Regions from separate parts of the Aeromonas genomosp. paramedia genome, predicted to be linked through region 1. Evidence: predicted binding sites of a transcription regulator. Region 1 holds the regulator's gene; each other region holds the start of a gene.
What was found. The regulator sigma-54, encoded in region 1, starts transcription at its own class of promoters, with help from an activator protein. The targets are predictions, from matches to a motif close to TGGCACNGTTTTNGCTT.

Region 1 (6,388 bases):
TGAGCGCCAAAGAGTCCGACTTTGCCGAGAAGGTCTATGTGGATGCGGTCAAGCAAGTGGCCGAGATGCAGGACAACCGCATCACCTTCAGCGAAGACGTGATCATCACCCAGGGCACCATCAAGATTAAGGCCGACAAGGTGGTGGTGATCCGCTCCGGCGACAAGGGCGCAGAGGTGATGACCGCCTATGGCAATCCCGCCACCTTCTTCCAGATCCTGGACAATGGCAAGCCGGTCAATGCCCACGGCAACAGCATTCGCTACGAGCTGAAGAACCGCCTGGTCACCATCACGGGCAACGGTCAGCTCAAGCAGGAAGACAGCCAGGTCACCGGCGACCTCATCCGCTACGACATCGTCAAACAGAAGATGATCGCCGAGAGCAAGGGGCCCACCCAGCGCGTCAAAACGGTGTTCCTGCCGGATCAGGTAGAAAACTTCGACAAACCCGCCGATCAGAAGAAGTAGGAAACAGAAGCCATGGCAGTGTTAAAAGCAACGGGTTTGCAGAAGAGCTACAAGCGCCGCATGGTGGTCAGCGACGTGAGCCTGGAAGTGGGCACCGGCCAGATAGTGGGGCTGCTCGGCCCGAATGGTGCCGGCAAGACCACCTCCTTCTACATGATCGTGGGCCTGGTGCAGCGGGATGCGGGTCTCATCACCATCGACGAGCAGGACATCAGCCTGCAGCCCATGCATATCCGCGCCCGCAATGGCATCGGCTACCTGCCCCAGGAGGCCTCCATCTTCCGGCGCCTGTCGGTGTTCGACAACCTGATGGGGGTCATGCAGACCCGCAAGGGGTTGAGCCGCGAGGAGCGTGAGGATAAGGTCGAGCAGTTGCTGGAAGAGTTCAACATCACCCATATTCGCGACAGCCTGGGTCAGAGCCTGTCTGGCGGGGAGCGACGCCGGGTCGAGATTGCCCGGGCGCTGGCGGCAGAGCCGCGATTCATCCTGTTGGATGAACCCTTTGCAGGTGTTGATCCCATTTCGGTCATAGACATCAAGAAGATCATCCAGCATCTGAAGGAAAGAGGGCTGGGCGTACTGATCACGGACCACAACGTCAGAGAGACGCTGGATGTGTGCGAGAAGGCCTACATCGTCAGCCACGGCAAGATGATTGCCGAGGGCGCTCCGGCCGACATCCTCGCCGATGAGCAGGTCAAGCGCGTCTATTTGGGCGATCAATTCAGTCTATAGTAAGGGGGCACCCCTCATTTTTGTTAGGTGACTGCCTCGCTGAACATAAGGATATCCCGACGTAGATGAAGCCGACATTACAGTTGCGTCTCGGTCAGTCCCTGACCATGACGCCACAATTACAACAAGCGATTCGTCTGCTCCAGCTCTCCACCCTGGAACTCCAGCAGGAAATTCAGCAAGCGCTCGATAATAACCCCTTGCTGGAGCAGGAGGAGAATGAGGCGCAGGAAACCAGCCCGATAGAGCCCCAGGACGCCAGTCAACTCGACTCCAGCGACGCCATGGCGCAGGACAGCATGCCGGATGAACTGCCGGTGGACACCACCTGGGATGAGGTCTACTCCGCCGGGACTGCCCAGAGCGCCGGCCCCATCCATGACGGGGAAGACAGCGTCTATCAGGGGGAAACCACCGAGAACCTGCAGGACTATCTGCTGTGGCAGATGCGACTGACGCCGTTCAGCGATCTGGATGCCGCCATCGCCCTCGCCATCATCGACGCCATCGACGAGTCCGGCTACCTGACCGCCTCTCTCGAAGATATTCAGGCTGCAGTCAGCAGTGAAGAGGTAGAAGTTGAACTGGATGAAGTGGAAGCCGTGCTCAAGCGGGTGCAGCATTTCGATCCGGTCGGCATAGCCGCGCGCTCGGTGCAGGAGTGTCTGCTGATCCAGCTTGGTCAGTACTCGCCGGATCTGCCCTGGCTCAATGAGGCAAGGGAGGTGATCCGCGAGCACATGGACCTGCTCGGCAACCGCGACTACCGCACCCTAGCGCGCAAGACCCGGCTCAAGGAGAGCGATCTCAAGGAGGTGCTGGATCTCATCCAGCAACTGGAGCCCAGACCCGGCAATGGCATCATCCAGAGCGAGTCGCAATACGTGATCCCGGACGTCTCCGTGGTCAAGAAAGGGACGAAGTGGGTGGTTGAGCTCAACCCGGATTCGGCGCCGCGCATCCGTGTCAACGAGGCCTATGCGGCCATGGCACGCAATGCCCGCAGCAGCACGGATACCCAGTTCATTCGCTCCCATTTGCAGGAGGCCAAGTGGTTCATCAAGAGTCTGGAGAGTCGCAACGACACCCTGCTCAAGGTGGCCAGCTGCATCGTCGAGCAGCAGCAGGGCTTCTTCGAATACGGTGAAGAGGCCATGAAGCCCATGGTACTCAACGACATCGCCGAGGCGGTGGAGATGCACGAGTCGACGATTTCACGGGTGACGACCCAGAAGTACATGCATACGCCCCGTGGCATCTTTGAACTGAAGTTTTTTTTCTCCAGTCATGTCAACACGGAGGGAGGAGGAGAGTGCTCATCGACCGCAATTCGCGCCCTGATCAAGAAGCTGGTGACGGCCGAAAACCCGGCCAAACCGCTTAGTGATAGCAAGATCGCGGATTTGCTGGCCGAACAGGGTATTATGGTGGCGAGACGCACGATCGCAAAGTACCGTGAATCCTTGTTGATCCCGCCATCCAATCAGCGCAAACGCCTGGTTTAGGCAAACAAAAGGAAGACGTTATGCAAATTAACCTGACCGGACACCATGTCGAGATTACCGAAGCTCTGCGTGATTATGTGAATAACAAATTTGCCAAACTCGAGCGTCACTTTGACCATATCAACAACGTACATGTGGTGTTGAGCGTCGAAAAACTGAACCAGATCGCCGAAGCCAAGCTGCACGTCAGCGGGGGAGAGGTGTTCGCCAATTCGCAGCATGCCGACATGTATGCGGCGATTGATACCCTGCTGGATAAACTGGATCGGCAGATCATCAAGCACAAAGATAAGTTAAATCAAAAATAACTATGCAACTTGAACACATACTGAGTCGGGACTGCACCAAGAGTGCGGTCCCTTGTACCAGCAAGAAACGCGCCCTCGAGATCATCAGTGAGCTGGCCGCAGAGCGCCTCGGCGCCTCCCGCCAGGTGCTGTTCGAAAGCCTGCTGGCGCGGGAAAAGATGGGCAGTACCGGGATCGGTGCCGGTATCGCCATTCCCCATGGCCGGATCGACGACGCCTTTGCGCCGACCGCCGTGCTGATGACCTTCTCCGAACCCATCCCTTTCGATTCTATCGACAATCAACCGGTTGACCTGCTCTTTGCATTGCTGGTGCCGGAAAGCGAGTGCAAGCAGCATCTCAAGACCCTTTCCCTGATGGCATCCAAGCTGGGTGACAAGGCCGTCTGCCGCCAGTTGCGCCAGGCGACCAGCGACGAAGAACTCTATCAGATCATGACCTCGGCCTGATGCCGGGTCTGACACCGCCACGTTGGCGTGAGGGGACAAGATGCAGTTAATAGTGGTAAGCGGTCGTTCGGGCTCCGGCAAGACGGTAGCCCTGAGGGTGCTGGAGGATCTGGGTTACTACTGCGTGGATAACCTGCCGGTCAACCTGCTGCCCCAGCTGATCGTCTCGGTGGAGAGCCAGTATGACAAGCTGGCGGTCAGCATAGACGTGCGCAACCTGCCGACCCAGCCAGACAAGCTGGACAACCTGCTGACCCAGGTGCGCAACGAAGGGCGGGTGGAGTTTTCCAGCTTCTTCTTCGATGCAGACAACGGGACCCTGCTCAAGCGCTATGGCGAGAGCCGCCGGCTGCACCCCCTGTCCCGCAAGCAGCTGTCGCTGGATGAGGCGATCCGGGAAGAGACCCACCTGCTGGCGCCCCTCTCCTCGACCGCCGATCTGCGCATCGATACCACCAACCTCAGCATTCATGACCTCAGCGAGCTCATCAAGACCCGGGTGCTCGGCAAGAAAGAGAACGAGCTGGTGCTGGTGTTCGAGTCGTTCGGCTTCAAATACGGCATCCCCAAGGATGCGGACTTCGTGTTCGATGCCCGTTTCCTGCCCAACCCCCACTGGATCCCGGAGCTCAAGCCGTTTACCGGTCAGGATGAGCCCGTGGCCAACTACCTCTCGGCCCAGGCGGACGTGATGCTGTTCATCCAGCAGATAGAGAACATGCTGGTGACCTGGTTGCCCCACCTGGAGCGCAACAATCGCAGCTATGTGACCGTCGGCATAGGTTGTACCGGCGGACAGCATCGTTCGGTGTTCATCGCCGAGCGGCTGGCCAGCACCTTCCGACTGCTTGGCAAGAACGTGCAGATCCGTCACCGCACGCTGGACAAGCGCTCCACCCAAGCCTGACAGACCCACAGGATGTTCAGATGACAGTTTCCGCCTCGGTAGAAGTCAAAAACAAGCTGGGAATCCATGCCAGACCGGCCATGATGCTGTTCGAGCTGGTGCAGGGGTTCGATGCCCATGTACTGCTGCGCAACGAGGACGGCATCGAGGCCGATGCGGACAGCGTGATCGGCCTGCTGATGCTGGACTCCGCCCAGGGCAAGCAGGTGGAGGTGCAGGTGGAAGGCCCGGAAGAGGTGGAGGCCCTGGCCGCCGTGGTGGCGCTGTTCACCTCGGGTTTCAACGAGGAGTGAGCGACCCCTCCTCCGCCGTCATGAGCCGGCGCGCGCCAGCGCCTTGAAGTCGTAAAAGTCCCGACAAGCCAGCAGATTCCTGCTGGCTTTTTCGTTCATCAGCGCCAGGAACAGGTCGTAGAGCCCCATCGCCTCCTCGTAGTCCGCCTTGCTGATGGCGAGCACGAAGACGAGGGTGGCGGTCTCGCCATTGCCCCAGTCGATCCCCTGAGGGGCCAGCACTGTATAGACCAGGGTGCGGCGGGCCAGCAGGCCGAGGGAGTGGGGCAGGGCTATGCCCTCTCCCAGCATGGTGGAGACGATGCGCTCCCGCTCGTGCAACGACCCCCTGAAGCCCGGCTCTACCAGCTGCTCGGACTCCAGCTGGTCACAGATGCGGCCAAACAGCTGCGCCTGGCTGAGCGGCTCTGTGACCACCATGAAGTGGTCGGCATCGAAGTACTTGTCCAGCAGGTAGGGGCGGGTGCGGTCGATCAGCACCAGCTTGCCGAGCTGCTCCAGCTGGTATTGGGTCGGGAAGGGGGCGACCTGCACCACGGGGGCGTTCTTCTCGCTCACCTTGACGGTGCTGATGACAAAGTCCTGCTCGATGTGCGCCAGTCCCTCGTAATCCCGTACCGACTCCAGGCTAGTCAGCTGCAGCTGGGGGTACTCCCGCCGGATGCGCGCCTCCAGTACCCGGAAGGTGGCGTTGCCCGCATCGCACAGGAGCATGGCCTGGGGACGACGGGTGTAGCCGATGTCATGGTGGCGCTCCAGGCCGACCCCGATATGGATCACCAGATAGCCGATCTCGTGATGGGTCAGCCGGTAGGGGGTCTGCCTTATCCACTCCGAGATGGCGGCCAGCGTGATGTCGTAGGCGAGGGGATAGTACTGCTTGATGTGGTCCGCCAGCGGGTTGTGGCTGCCTATCTGGTATTTGACCCGCAGCAGCATGGCGCTGATGTGGGTCTGCAGGTCGGCCCGCAACTGCGGGTCGGCGCGCAGATCATAGGGGTAGTGCTGGTGGATGTAGGTCAACAAGTGTTCCACCAGTTGCTCGCTCTCGGCAGCCATGGCCGGGCTGAGCTGGGGAGTATCGGCAGTGAGGCGGGCCTGGATCTGGATGGCGAGGCAGGCGATCTCCTCCTCCCCAGGCGGAGTCAGGGTCGGTAGCTCGCCATAGATGTCGCGGGCCACCGCGGCCAGGGTCTGGGTGATGTCGTCGCTGGCAAACTCGCGCAGTTCGTGGCCCGCCGCCTGACGCAGCAGGGCGACGGCACAATAGATGGCGAGCTGTTGCAGGCTCTCGTCGGCGAGGCGCAACTGATGGCGGCCGAGCTGATCGTGAATATGGTTGCCCACCACTTCCAGGGTCTTGCTGGGGCAGAGGGTGGGCAGCAGGCTCTGCAGCGGCTGGTTGTTCAGCAGCTCCTGGCACAGCAGCTGGGTCAGGCAGGCACGGATCGCCGTCTCGCTCCCCTGGATGCGCATGCCCAGCCGTGGCTTGCTCTCTATGGTGAGCCCGAAGTGGGCGAGCCGCTCCCTCACCTGTGCCATGTCTCCCTGCAGGGCCGCCCGGCTCAGATACCAGGTATCCGCCAGCTCATCGAGCTTGATCCCCTGCTCCGCCGTCAGCAGCAGGATCTGTAGATGCAGCACCCGCTCGCGACTGGTGCGCGGCAGGCTGCTCTCCTGCTCCTGTGCTGCCAGCAGCGCATCAAACAGCCCCTGAT
Region 2 (6,388 bases), on a different contig from region 1:
TCACGGCCATCGCATCGACCATCCAAGAGGCAAGAGACCGCCGCGCAACCATAAAGATCGACCATGCAGGAGCAAGAGGCCGCCGCGCGACCATAAAAATCGACCATACGGGAGCAAGAGGCCGCCGCGCGACCATAAAAATCGACCATGCAGGAGCAAGAGACCGCCGCGCGACCATAAAAAAAGAGGCCATAAGGCCTCTCTTTGGTCTGTCGATAAACAGCTATCGATCAAGCACGACCGGCGCGCTTGCGATCCATCTCGGTCAGCAGTTTCTTGCGGATACGGATGGCCTTCGGCGTGATCTCGACCAGCTCATCGTTGTCGATGAACTCGAGAGCCTGCTCCAGGGTCATGCGGATCGGCGGAGTCAGCACCTGGGCTTCGTCGGTACCGGAGGCACGCATGTTGGTCAGCTGCTTGCCTTTCAGGCAGTTGACGGTCAGGTCGTTGGAGCGGGAGTGGATCCCGATCACCTGGCCTTCGTACACTTCGGTCGCGTGACCGATGAACAGACGACCACGGTCTTGCAGACCGAACAGGGCGAAGGTCAGGGCCTTGCCGGTAGCGTTGGAGATCAGCACGCCGTTCTGACGCTCACCGATGCTGCCACCCTTGTGCGGACCGTAATGGTCGAAGGTGTGGTACAGAAGGCCGGTACCTGAAGTCATGGTCAGGAACTCGGTCTGGAAGCCGATCAGGCCACGGCTCGGGATCATGAAGTCCAGACGGACACGGCCCTTGCCATCCGGGGTCATGTTGGTCATCTCGCCCTTACGCAGGCCGAGTTGCTCCATCACTGAACCCTGGTGGATCTCTTCCACGTCGACGGTAACGGTTTCGAACGGTTCTTGCAGAACGCCGTCAACGGTACGCAGGATAACTTCCGGACGGGATACCGCCAGCTCGTAACCTTCACGACGCATGTTTTCGATCAGGATGGAGAGGTGCAGTTCACCACGGCCGGAGACGCGGAACTTGTCCGGATCTTCGGTCTCTTCCACGCGCAGGGCCACGTTGTGGACCAGCTCCTGGTTCAGACGCTCCAGGATGTTGCGGGAGGTGACGAACTTGCCTTCTTTACCGGCGAACGGCGAGGTGTTGACCTGGAAGGTCATGTTCACGGTCGGCTCGTCAACGGAGAGCGGCGGCAGGGCTTCGACGGCATTGTTGTCACAGATGGTGTCGGAGATCTTCAGCTCGCCCAGACCGGTGATGGCGATGATGTCGCCCGCTTGCGCGTCGGCCACTTCGGTACGGGACAGACCCAGGTAACCCAGCACCTGACCGACCTTGCCGGTGCGGTTCTTGCCGTTGGCACCAACGATGGTGACCTGCTGGTTGGTCTTGACGCGACCACGGGTGATACGGCCGATGCCGATGACGCCCACGTAGGAGTTGTAGTCCAGCTGGGAGATCTGCATCTGGAAACCGCCTTCGGTATCCGCAGCAGGGGCTTCGACGTTGTCGACGATGGCCTGGAACAGGGGTTCCATGTTGTCGGACGGTACGTCTTGGTCCAGGGTGGCCCAACCGTTCAGTGCAGAGGCGTAAACAACCTTGAAGTCCAGTTGCTCATCGGTGGCACCCAGGTTGTCGAACAGATCGAAGACCTGATCCATTACCCAGTCAGGACGAGCACCCGGACGGTCGATCTTGTTGATGACCACGATGGGCTTCAGACCCTGGGCAAATGCCTTCTGGGTCACGAAACGGGTTTGCGGCATCGGGCCGTCAACGGCGTCAACCAGCAGCAGCACGGAGTCAACCATGGAGAGCACGCGCTCAACTTCACCACCGAAGTCGGCGTGACCCGGGGTATCCACGATGTTGATACGGTAGTCGTTCCAGCGGATCGCAGTGTTCTTGGCGAGAATGGTGATGCCACGTTCCCGTTCCAGATCATTGGAGTCCATGATCCGTTCCTGACCTTCGCTGGTGCGATCCAGAGTGCCGGATTGCTGCAGCAGCTTATCAACCAGAGTCGTTTTGCCGTGGTCAACGTGCGCAATAATCGCAATATTGCGTAAATTCTCTAACATTCTCGCCTCAAATCACCGGGTAAAATTGGGCGCTAATTGTACTCTCGCCTTTGTGATCTGCCTAGCAGAATTGCAGACCATTCGCGTACAACAGGGGATCTGGATCATGGACCCCGCGCCAAAAGCCTGCTTAGATGGCCTTGGCACGTAGGCGCACCACGATGGTGCACCAAAACGATCCAAGGTTGCACCACTTTGAGGCGCAGCCAAGCATGAAAGCGGGTGTCCCGACAGCCTGAAAGGGTGCAAATGCCCTGAAATCAAGCTGTCACAAACTTGGCACGATACTGGCTTATGTGAATGTGATGACGCATTCACCCAAAGAGTTTTAACACCGGAGGTTACTTAGCATGTCAGCCCAGAACGTTTTGGCCCTGATCCAGGAACACGAAGTCAAGTTTGTTGATCTACGTTTTACCGACACCAAGGGTAAAGAGCAGCACGTATCCATTCCTTCCCACCAGGTCGACGAAGACTTCTTCGAAGACGGCAAGATGTTCGATGGCTCCTCCATCGGCGGCTGGAAGGGCATCAACGAGTCTGACATGGTGCTGATGCCGGATCCGGCCTCCGCCAAACTGGACCCGTTCACCGAAGAGACCACGCTGAACATCGTCTGTGACGTGCTTGAACCTGCCACCATGCAAGGCTATGACCGCGATCCGCGCTCCATCGCCAAGCGTGCCGAAGATTTCCTGAAAGCCAGCGGCATCGCTGACACCGTGCTGTTCGGGCCGGAGCCGGAATTCTTCATGTTCGACAACATCACCTTCTCCAACACCATGGGCCACAGCTTCGTGAAGATCGAATCCGAAGAAGCTGCCTGGAACTCGGGTACCGAGTACGAGCACGGCAACAAGGGTCACCGTCCCTTCGTCAAGGGCGGTTACTTCCCGGTTGCGCCGGTTGACTCCTCCCAGGACATCCGTGCCGCCATGTGTCTGGTGCTGGAAGAGATGGGCCAGGTCGTTGAAGCTCACCACCACGAAGTGGCCACTGCCGGTCAGAACGAGATCGCAACCCGCTTCAACACTCTCACGCTGAAAGCTGACGAAGTGCAGGTGCTGAAGTACGTGATCCACAACGTGGCCCACGCCTACAACAAGACTGTCACCTTCATGCCGAAACCCATGTTCGGTGACAACGGCTCCGGCATGCACTGCCACCAGTCCCTGGCCAAGAACGGTGTCAACCTGTTCGCCGGCGACCTGTACGGTGGTCTGTCCGAGATGGCGCTGCACTACATCGGCGGCATCATCAAGCACGCCAAGGCCATCAACGCCTTCGCCAACCCGACCACCAACTCCTACAAGCGTCTGGTGCCGGGCTATGAAGCCCCTGTCATGCTGGCCTACTCCGCCCGCAACCGCTCTGCCTCCATCCGTATCCCGGTTGTGCCGAGCCCGAAAGCCCGCCGCATCGAAGTGCGCTTCCCGGATCCGGCTGCCAACCCCTACCTGGCCTTCGCTGCCCAGCTGATGGCCGGTCTGGACGGTATCATCAACAAGATCCATCCGGGCGATGCCATGGACAAGAACTTGTATGACCTGCCGCCGGAAGAAGCCGCAGAAGTGCCGACCGTTGCCGGTTCCCTGGACGAGGCCCTGTCCGCACTGGATGCTGATCGCGAGTTCCTGACCCGTGGCGGCGTCTTCAGCGACGACTTCATCAACTCCTACTTGGAGCTGAAGCAGCATGACGTGGATCGTGTCCGCATGACCCCGCACCCGCTGGAGTTCGAGCTGTACTACTCCGTCTAATCCGGTGTCCTTGCTTCATCATGACAAACCCGCCATCTGGCGGGTTTTTTATCTAAGGGGCTGAAATATCATGACCCATGGCCTCACACAGCATGGGGCATACGGCTCGTCTAGCCCATTCTTCACCGCGGATCCGACAATAAGCCCGACATTTTTTTCTCTGATAGGATTAAGGTGAACCCCGTCAAGGAGAGATGGATGAAAACAGTACACCCGACATGGACGCTGGGCCTCTTGCTGATGATCTCCTGCACCGCCCAGGCGGCCAGAGTCTATTCCTGGATAGATCCCCAAGGGGTGACCCATTACACAGACGCCCCTCCCCCCGGCAAGAACGCCAGGGAAATAGACCTGCGGGTCTCCCCCCTCATCGGCACCTCGCCCCACTCCGTCCAGGTCGACGACTTCAACAGCCTGACCGGCGTCGATGCCAGGAAGGCCCTGGAGGCCGCACCCCTGGAGATAGAACTGCTCTCCCCCGAGCCGGGCAGCACACTGCGCGACAACACGGGCAACATCGTCTTCCAGGCCCAGGTCCATCCCCAGCCGCCGGTGCAATATGACGTGCGCCTGCTGCTGAACGACAAGGCCATTCCCCTCGTTCACAACAGCCTGGCCATCCGGGTGGAGAACCTCCCTCGCGGCGCCTACGAGGCGCGGCTCGAGCTGCTCGCCAAAGACGGTACGATCCTTGCTAAATCCAAAGCAGCCACCTTTTACCTGCATAGAACGACTGTGAATCAGGCTCCCAAAGCCACCCCCAAGGCCAATTAGGGGTGATGTGACGCACCGATGCGGGTAAACTCAATGCACCATATCGGTGCATAACAGGTGTAAAGCACCGTTTTAGGGAGAAACCTGTGCCAACCCGCTTGGATCACGCCAAGACACTCTTGGACAACCTGCTGACCGCCGTCATCCTGATGGATGAGCGGCTCTGCATTCAATTCGTCAACCCGGCGGCCGAACAGCTGCTTTCCCTCAGCGAACGGCGACTGATCGGGATCGAACTGCCCCATCTGCTGGAGCACATCTCCCTCGACCTGCAACGATTCAAGCAGTGCCTCATTTCAGGGCAGGGCTTCACCGACAGCGAAGTCACCCTGGTGGTGGAGGGAGAGCCCAGGCTGGTGGAGATCAGCGTGAGCCCCATGGCCGACCACGAGCAGCGGCTGATGGTGGTGGAGCTGCGCAAGATCGATCAGCAGAAGAAGATCAGCCAGGAGCTGCAGCAACATGCCCAGCAGCAGGCCGCCAAGGAGCTGGTGCGCGGGCTGGCCCACGAGATAAAGAACCCCCTCGGGGGATTGCGCGGCGCCGCCCAGCTGCTGCAAAAGGAGCTGCCTGACCCGGCCCTGCGTGAATATACCGGCATCATCATAGAGCAGGCCGACCGGCTGAGGGTGCTGGTCGATCGTCTGCTCGGCCCCCAGCGACCGGGACGCCATCAGATGCACAATGTGCATTCGGTGCTGGAGCAGGTGCGCCGTCTGGTGGATCTGGAGCTGCCGCCCCAGATCCGCATCGAGCGGGATTACGACCCCAGCATTCCCGAGTTCGAGATGGAGCCGGACCAGCTGCAGCAGGCGTTTCTCAACATAGTCCGCAATGCCGCCGAAGCCCTCGGCGATCAGACCGGGCTCATCCGCATCAAGACCCGCACCGCCTTCCAGATCACCATCCACGGCCAGCGCTACCGCCTGGCCGCCGAGATCAAGATCGTCGACAACGGTCCCGGCATTCCCGATGCCATTCGCGACACCCTCTTCTACCCCATGATCACCGGCAAGGAGGGGGGCACAGGCCTCGGCCTCTCCATCGCCCAGAACCTGATCGATCAGCACAAGGGACGCATAGATTGCATCAGCTGGCCCGGCCACACCGAATTCACCATCTACCTACCACTTCGCAAGTAAGGGAACCTCATGACAGCAAAAGTGTGGATCGTCGATGACGACAGCTCCATCCGGTGGGTCCTGGAGCGCACCCTTGGCAGCGAAGGCTTCGAATGCGAGAGCTTTGCCGATGGCGAAGCCCTGCTGAGCTCGCTGGAGATGCGCTCACCGGACGTGATCCTCTCCGATATCCGCATGCCGGGCATAGACGGCCTCAGCCTGCTGGAGCAGATCCACCGCCGCCAGGCCGATCTGCCCATCATCATCATGACGGCGCACTCGGATCTCGACAGCGCGGTCAACGCCTACCAGCGCGGCGCCTTCGAATACCTGCCCAAGCCGTTCGACATCGACGAGGCTGTCACCCTGGTGCGCCGCGCCGAGAATCATCTGAAAGAGCAACGCACCAAGCGCAAGGCACGCCAGCAGGAGGCCACCACCACCCCGGAGATCATCGGTGAGGCTCCCGCCATGCAGGAGGTGTTTCGCGCCATAGGCCGACTGTCGCGCTCCAGCATCTCGGTGCTCATCAACGGCCAGAGCGGCACCGGCAAGGAGCTGGTCGCCCATGCCCTGCACAAGCACAGCCCGCGCGCCCACAAGAATTTCATCGCCCTCAACATGGCGGCCATCCCCAAGGATCTCATCGAATCCGAACTGTTCGGCCATGAGAAGGGGGCCTTCACCGGCG
Region 3 (6,388 bases), 140 kb from region 1:
GGTTATGGCCTCACCACCAGCTGGAGCCAGGATGCCCTGGTCATCAATGCCAACCTGGCCCGCATGGATGCCGAGGCTGAAACCGATACCACCCTGGGCGCCAACCTGCTCTGGCACAATGCCGGCCTGGGTTACATCTACGCCATCAACGACATCAGCAGCGCCAATCTGAACAACACCAGCGCCGATTTCGGCAATATGGTGGGCAAGCACACCATCAACACCGTATACGCCTCCTACAAGATCCCGAGCGTGCTGGATCTGAACAACTTCGATATCTATCTGGGAGCCTACTGGTCCCAGCTGAATGTCGACAGCAGCGAGGTGGACAACATCGATCGCTACGGTGGCCGGGTGCGTTTCAAATATTACTTCTGATGGAAGCCAGATTGGCAGAGGGGGGCAAGGGCCCCCCTTTTCCATTGACCAGAGTGCCGGCCCTTACCGGAGGTCGCTGGCCTGTGCTAGGATGGAGGCCTGTTAACCGGTTACCGTTGATGAAGCCATGGCCAATATTACCGATGTGTCGCGCCTCGCGAATGTGTCTAAAGCCACCGTTTCCCGCGTCCTGAGCGGCTCGCGCGGTGTGCGTGAAGAGAGCCGGTTGGCCGTGTTGCAAGCCGCCGAGCAGCTGAATTTCCGACCCAATGCCACGGCTCGCTCCCTGGCGACCCAGGCGACGGATTGTGTGGGCATCATACTTCCCTCCCAGCTTGGCAATCGTCTGGCCAGCATGCTGCCGCTGCTGGAAGGCGCGCTGGCCAAGACGGGCAAGAGCATGCTGGTGCGCTTTGCCGACGAGACGCAACAGCAGCAGCAAGCGGTCGATGAGTTGCTGGGAGGGCGTTGTGATGGCGTCTTGGTCCTCGGCTCCAAACAGCCTCTGAACCCAGACCCACGCCTCATTCAGCTGGATGGGGTGAGCGACACCGGCAACCTCAATCTCAGCTATGACCTGACCTTTGCCACGGAGAGCGCCTGTCGTTTCCTGCTCGGCAAGGGCCATCGCCAGCTGGTGCTGATGCTGGATGACAAGGTCTCGCCTGCGGGAAAGAGCGCCATTCAGGGCTACCAGCAGGCACTACAGCAGCAATCCCTGCCCTATAACAGCCAGTTGGTGATCGACGGTACCGACAACCAGCAGGCGCTGCTCGGCTTGCTCAATCGCTACCTGCCCTTCACCGCGCTGGTGGTGCAGCAAGATGCCCAGGCTGCCGACGCCATGCGGCTGCTGCGCGAGTTCAACCTCCATATTCCTCAGGATGTCTCCGTCATCAGCCTGGAAGGCTCCGCCCTCGCGAGCCAGTTGACCCCACCGCTGACCTGCATCGAATACCCGAGTGAGCGGCTGGCCCAGGAGAGCGTGCGGGTGTTGCAAGCACAGCTGGCGCAGAGTCTGCGACCGGCCGATGAACAGCAGAAATTCCAGGGACGCCTGGTGGTGCGTGAATCCGTGGTGGCCCGCTAGGGCTTGACCTTGCTGCGGGCGTCAGCTTTAGGCTGGGGACATATCCACAGAGGAGATATCCCATGACCATAGAACTCACCGTCTCCGGCATGTCCTGCGGTGGCTGCGCCGCCAGCCTGCAGAAGGCGCTGCTGGCTCAAAGTGCCGTCAGCCAGGCTCGGGTCGATTTTGGCAGCCGCAAGGCCGTCATCGAGAGCGAGCTGAGCAGGGACGAGTTGATCGCGCTGATCGAAGCCAAGGGATTTAGTGCGGAGTGATTTATCCCTATATGGGTAAAAATCAGACCAATATTCTGTTTACTTGTTTTTATTGTTGAGAGTGATCACTTAAAAACGAGCCTAGTTGGATGAAAATGCTGCCGTCAACTAACCCAAAAGGATTGCAGCATGACTCACCCTATCCGCAAGACCCTGCTCGCCGTCGTCCTCGGCATGACCCTCTCCCCCCTGGCCATGGCCCTGCCGCAGGTTCATATCCTGGCGACCGGTGGCACCATAGCCGGTGCGGGACAGTCAGCCACCCAGTCCAACTATGAAGCGGGCAAGGTGGCTATCGAGACCCTGATCGCCGCCGTGCCCGAGATGAAGAACGTGGCCGACGTGCAGGGGGAGCAGGTGGTCAAGATCGGCTCCCAGGACATGAACGACGAGGTGTGGCTCAAGCTGGCCAAGCGGGTCAACGAGCTGCTGGCCAAGGATGACGTGGACGGCATCGTCATCACCCACGGCACCGACACCATGGAAGAGACCGCCTACTTCCTCAACCTCACCGTCAAGAGCGACAAGCCCGTGGTGCTGGTCGGCGCCATGCGCCCCTCCACCGCCATGAGCGCCGACGGCCCGCTGAATCTGTATAACGCCGTGGTCACCGCCTCCGACCCCAGCTCCAAGGGCCGTGGCGTCATGGTCGCCATGAACGATACCGTGCTGGATGCCCGCGACGTCACCAAGACCAATACCACAGGGGTGCAGACCTTTGCCGCCCCCAACTTCGGCCCGCTGGGTTACATCCACAACGGCAAGATCGACTACCAGCGCAGCCCGGCCCGCCTGCACACCAGCAAGACCCCGTTCGACGTGAGCAAGCTCGACAAGCTGCCGCAAGTGGGCATCGTCTACAACTATGCCAACGCCACCGATCTGCCGGCCAAAGCCATGGTGGATGCCAAGTTTGACGGCATCGTCAGCGCCGGGGTGGGCAACGGCAACCTCTACCACAGCCTGTTCGACACCCTGGCCAAGGCGAGCAAGGATGGCATCCGGGTGGTGCGCTCCGCCCGCGTGCCGACCGGCGCCACCACTCTGGATGCCGAGATCGATGACGCCAAGTACGGCTTCGTGGCCGCCGGCACCCTGAACCCGCAGAAGGCGCGTATCCTGCTGATGCTCTCCCTGACCCAGAGCAAGGATCCGGCCCAGATCCAGCGCTGGTTCCAGCAGTTCTGATCCCGGGGCTCAACCCGCTAACCTAAATCCATGAAAAAAGGGCAGGATCCGATCCTGCCCTTGCTTATGGCGCCATGTTCAGATGCCAGGTGCCTTCAGCTCACCATCAGCCAGCCGCAGAACCCCAGATACACCAGCCCCACGCAGGCCAGCCTGCCCGCCGTCATCCGCCCGTAGCTGAAGCCCCACCACAGCAGTGCCACCGCCAGCAGGGTCACCAGGGAGGAGACCAGCATGGTGCTGTCGAGCAACCAGGGGGTGAACAGCAGGCAGAACGCCTTGGGAATGGTGCCCTGGATCATCATGGCGCCGGAGATGTTGGCCAGCGCCAGCCGATGCTTGCCCTGCCGCACCCAGATCAGCACGTTCATCAGCTCGGGCATCTCGGTCGCCACCGGGCTCAGCAGCAGGGCCGCCAGCACGGGGGAGAGGCCGAACAGCTCACCCATGCTCTCCAGCTGATGGACGAACAGCTGCGCCGCCAGAGCGACAACCACCAGGGCTCCCAGGGTCTGCAGCAGCACCTTGCGAAGGACCGGGGTGCCGGCCTTGGGATCCAGCTTTAGGGGGGAGGGCAACTGGGTCTCGTGGCTGTCGGTCTGTTTCAGCTCGCGCCGCACATAGAGGAGGTACGCCAGCACGAACAGCGGGGCCAGCCAGGTCTTGCCGGTGAAGGCCACCATGCCGAGGGCCACCGCCACCAGGAAGATGCCGACAAACCAGGCCTGATCCCGACCTATCTCGCGCTGCACCTCGCCATCTATGGCCCTGTGCTCAGGGCTCATGCACAGCAGCAGGGTCAGGCCGACGGCGGCATAGCCTATGGTGGAGAGCACCAGGGGACCGCCGAGGGCGGCCCCTATCCCTATCTGTTGCTGGGCGGGGGCATCCCCCATCAGCAGCGCGCTCAGGGTGACTATGCATTCGGGCAAGGCAGTGCCGAGGGCCGCCAGCAGCGAGCCGGTGGCGCTCTGGGAGAACTTGAGGTGATGGCCGGTCCATTCGATACCGTTGACGAAATATTCGCAGGCGAGGTAGATGGTGGCGGCAGAGAGCAGAAATAACAGCAGGGTGATCAGCATAATGGGCAACCGCCAGGCGAGCAGAACAACCGATGGACCCGATACGGCTCGCCCGGCTGGCTTGCGTATCGAGGCCAAAGGTCTTGCAGGACGATAGATGCTATCGCCGCCCATGCCATGGATCGGCAGATCCAAGAATGTTGACATGAGCCCGGCCCGGATCACGGGCGGGTTGCTACTCCCCAATGACAGTGCGGGGTTTTTACCAAGAGACGGGTCACCCCACAAGGAAAATGGCGGCTCATCCCCCCGGCAACTTGTAAGGGGATGTAACCTGGCCAGCGACCAATCCCACCAGTCTGCTCGCCAGGATCCGGATCCCGCCCACAGGATCCTCGCCTTGGCACAGGGATTGCTATGAGTTGACTACTGTCCACATTGACTTGGGAAGGGTGAACGATGAAACGGTGGATCCAACATTTTTATCAGCTGAATCGCCTCAACTGGCTGATGGTCTGGCTGCTGCTCTGCTGCAGCATCATATTGCTGTTCCCGGCCGGGCTGATGAAAGGCGCCGTCAGTCAGTGGGCCACGGCTCACGCCGCCTGGCTGGGGGTCGGCATGCTGATCGCCATCTCCTACTTCTGCAGCCAGGGTTTCCTGATCGCCTGGGAGTGGGCCTGTGACGAGTGGCAGTCCCGCCGCCAGCAGGATCAACTGGCCCAGATGATTGGTTTCCTCGACTTCAACGAGAAGGCAGTGCTGCGCGAGTTCGTGCTGCAACGGAAAAGCGTCATAAACTTGCCGATCACCGAGCCTGCCGTCAAAAACCTGATGGATGCCGGGGTGCTGACCTATGCCTATGGCAAGCCGGTGCGAGAGAAAGAGGACGAAAACCAGATCCGCGCCCTGATGATTGCGCTGCCGGCCCGGCCGCTGCTGACCTACAAGGTGCTGGGGCTGTCGCGCGGCAAGATGAGCGACGAGCAGGTGGAGCAGATCATGAATGCCAGACCCAAGTTCGCCCAGAAGAGCTTCCAGCGCTGAGCCGCCACCATCCTTCAAACGAAAGAGCCGGACACTGTCCGGCTCTTTGCTATCTGGTTGGGGCTACTCGGTTCTTGCCTTGAGATAACCGGCGTAGTCGGGCACCTGGACGCTGAATGCCTGCTGCATGTGCGGGCTGTCCATGATGAAGTCCGCCGTCGCTTCGTTGGTGGCGACCGGGATGTTCCAGACCGCCGCGAGGCGCAGCAGTGCCTTGACATCCGGATCGTGCGCCGCGGGATTGAGGGGATCCCAGAAGAAGATCATCACGTCGATCTTCCCTTCGGCGATGAGGGCGCCGAGCTGCTGATCGCCCCCCATGGGTCCGGAAAAGAGGCAGGTGATGGGCAGTTGCGCCTTCTTGCCGAGCAGGGTGCCGGTGGTGCCGGTCGCATAGAGGTGGTGGAGCTTGAGCTCCTCCTTGCGGCGCAGCACCCAGTTCAGCAATGGGGTCTTCATGTTGTCGTGAGCCACCAGGGCTACCCGCTTGTGGGGCGCCATCTCACGTGCAATCAGTTCCATGGAAATCATCCGTAGCAAAGTGATGGGAATAGGGCCGTATCCTAATCGAAAGCGGCGTGTGCTGCTCTGCCCTGCATCGTAACTGTGATCACTGCAATGGTTCAATCCGGCTTGGAGCCGTGCCTCGTTCACCGAGCCCGGCGGTGCGCCCCGTGCCGTGAAGGGGTTTGCTGACTTGGGAAAACCACCCGGTTGGCCACCTGCCTGGCAGACAGTAATGCCCGTATGTTTCAGATTCATGCCTGGGTTTTAAGCTGGCGGCCCAGAAAAAACCCGCCTTGGCGGGTTGGGGGCAGATCTTGATGACATCCGCACTCAGGATGATGCGGTATGAAGCTGGGATTGCTGATAATTTTCCAGGCCGATGCGAGCGATGAGGTCCAGCTGGGTTTCCAGCCAATCGACGTGCTCCTCCTCGTCTTCCAGGATCTCCTGGAACAGGTCACGGCTGACGTAATCATGGACGGACTCGGCATAGGTGATGGCCACTTTCAGGTCGGGGATGGCATCCATTTCCAGTGACAGGTCGCAGCGCAACATCTCTTCGACGGTCTCACCGATGCGCAGCTTGCCCAGATCCTGCAAGTTGGGTAGTCCTTCCAGAAACAGCACTCGCTTGACCAGCTCGTCGGCATGCTTCATCTCATCGATGGACTCATGATATTCCTTGTGCCCGAGCCCCTTGAGGCCCCAGTCATCGTAGATGCGGGCGTGCAGGAAATATTGGTTGATGGCAACCAGCTCATTGGCCAGCACCTTGTTGAGGTGGGCAATGATTTTGGGATCTCCTTTCATCGACATTACTCCTCGTGTTCGAGCCTAGGGCACCGATCACTAGAGCGTAGTCGAGAAAAATGACCATAAGAAGATGGCGAATCGGCTCC

Region 2: a site for sigma-54 is predicted at 2,320-2,336, ahead of glnA (glutamate--ammonia ligase). Genes of this name have one in related genera too.
Region 3: a site for sigma-54 is predicted at 4,337-4,353, ahead of HB860_RS00825 (superinfection exclusion B family protein). Genes of this name have one in related genera too.

Annotation. Positions count from the first base shown of each region.
Region 1 covers NZ_JAAROG010000001.1:13,391-19,778, forward strand. Annotated here, with positions in the region: gene lptA (lipopolysaccharide transport periplasmic protein LptA) at 1-470, shown strand, start outside; gene lptB (LPS export ABC transporter ATP-binding protein) at 483-1,208, shown strand; gene HB860_RS00095 (RNA polymerase factor sigma-54) at 1,274-2,713, shown strand; gene hpf (ribosome hibernation promoting factor) at 2,734-3,021, shown strand; gene ptsN (PTS IIA-like nitrogen regulatory protein PtsN) at 3,024-3,470, shown strand; gene rapZ (RNase adapter RapZ) at 3,511-4,377, shown strand; gene npr (PTS phosphocarrier protein NPr) at 4,398-4,670, shown strand; gene HB860_RS00120 (BglG family transcription antiterminator) at 4,689-6,388, opposite strand, start outside.
Region 2 covers NZ_JAAROG010000028.1:75,124-81,511, reverse strand. Annotated here, with positions in the region: gene typA (translational GTPase TypA) at 231-2,042, opposite strand; gene glnA (glutamate--ammonia ligase) at 2,393-3,802, shown strand; gene HB860_RS19775 (DUF4124 domain-containing protein) at 4,001-4,576, shown strand; gene glnL (nitrogen regulation protein NR(II)) at 4,663-5,718, shown strand; gene glnG (nitrogen regulation protein NR(I)) at 5,728-6,388, shown strand, end outside.
Region 3 covers NZ_JAAROG010000001.1:155,445-161,832, forward strand. Annotated here, with positions in the region: gene HB860_RS00800 (carbohydrate porin) at 1-378, shown strand, start outside; gene HB860_RS00805 (LacI family DNA-binding transcriptional regulator) at 506-1,468, shown strand; gene HB860_RS00810 (heavy-metal-associated domain-containing protein) at 1,531-1,725, shown strand; gene ansB (L-asparaginase 2) at 1,855-2,913, shown strand; gene HB860_RS00820 (sodium:calcium antiporter) at 3,009-3,995, opposite strand; yybP-ykoY riboswitch at 4,084-4,191, opposite strand; gene HB860_RS00825 (superinfection exclusion B family protein) at 4,395-4,982, shown strand; gene HB860_RS00830 (methylglyoxal synthase) at 5,046-5,504, opposite strand; gene bfr (bacterioferritin) at 5,820-6,299, opposite strand.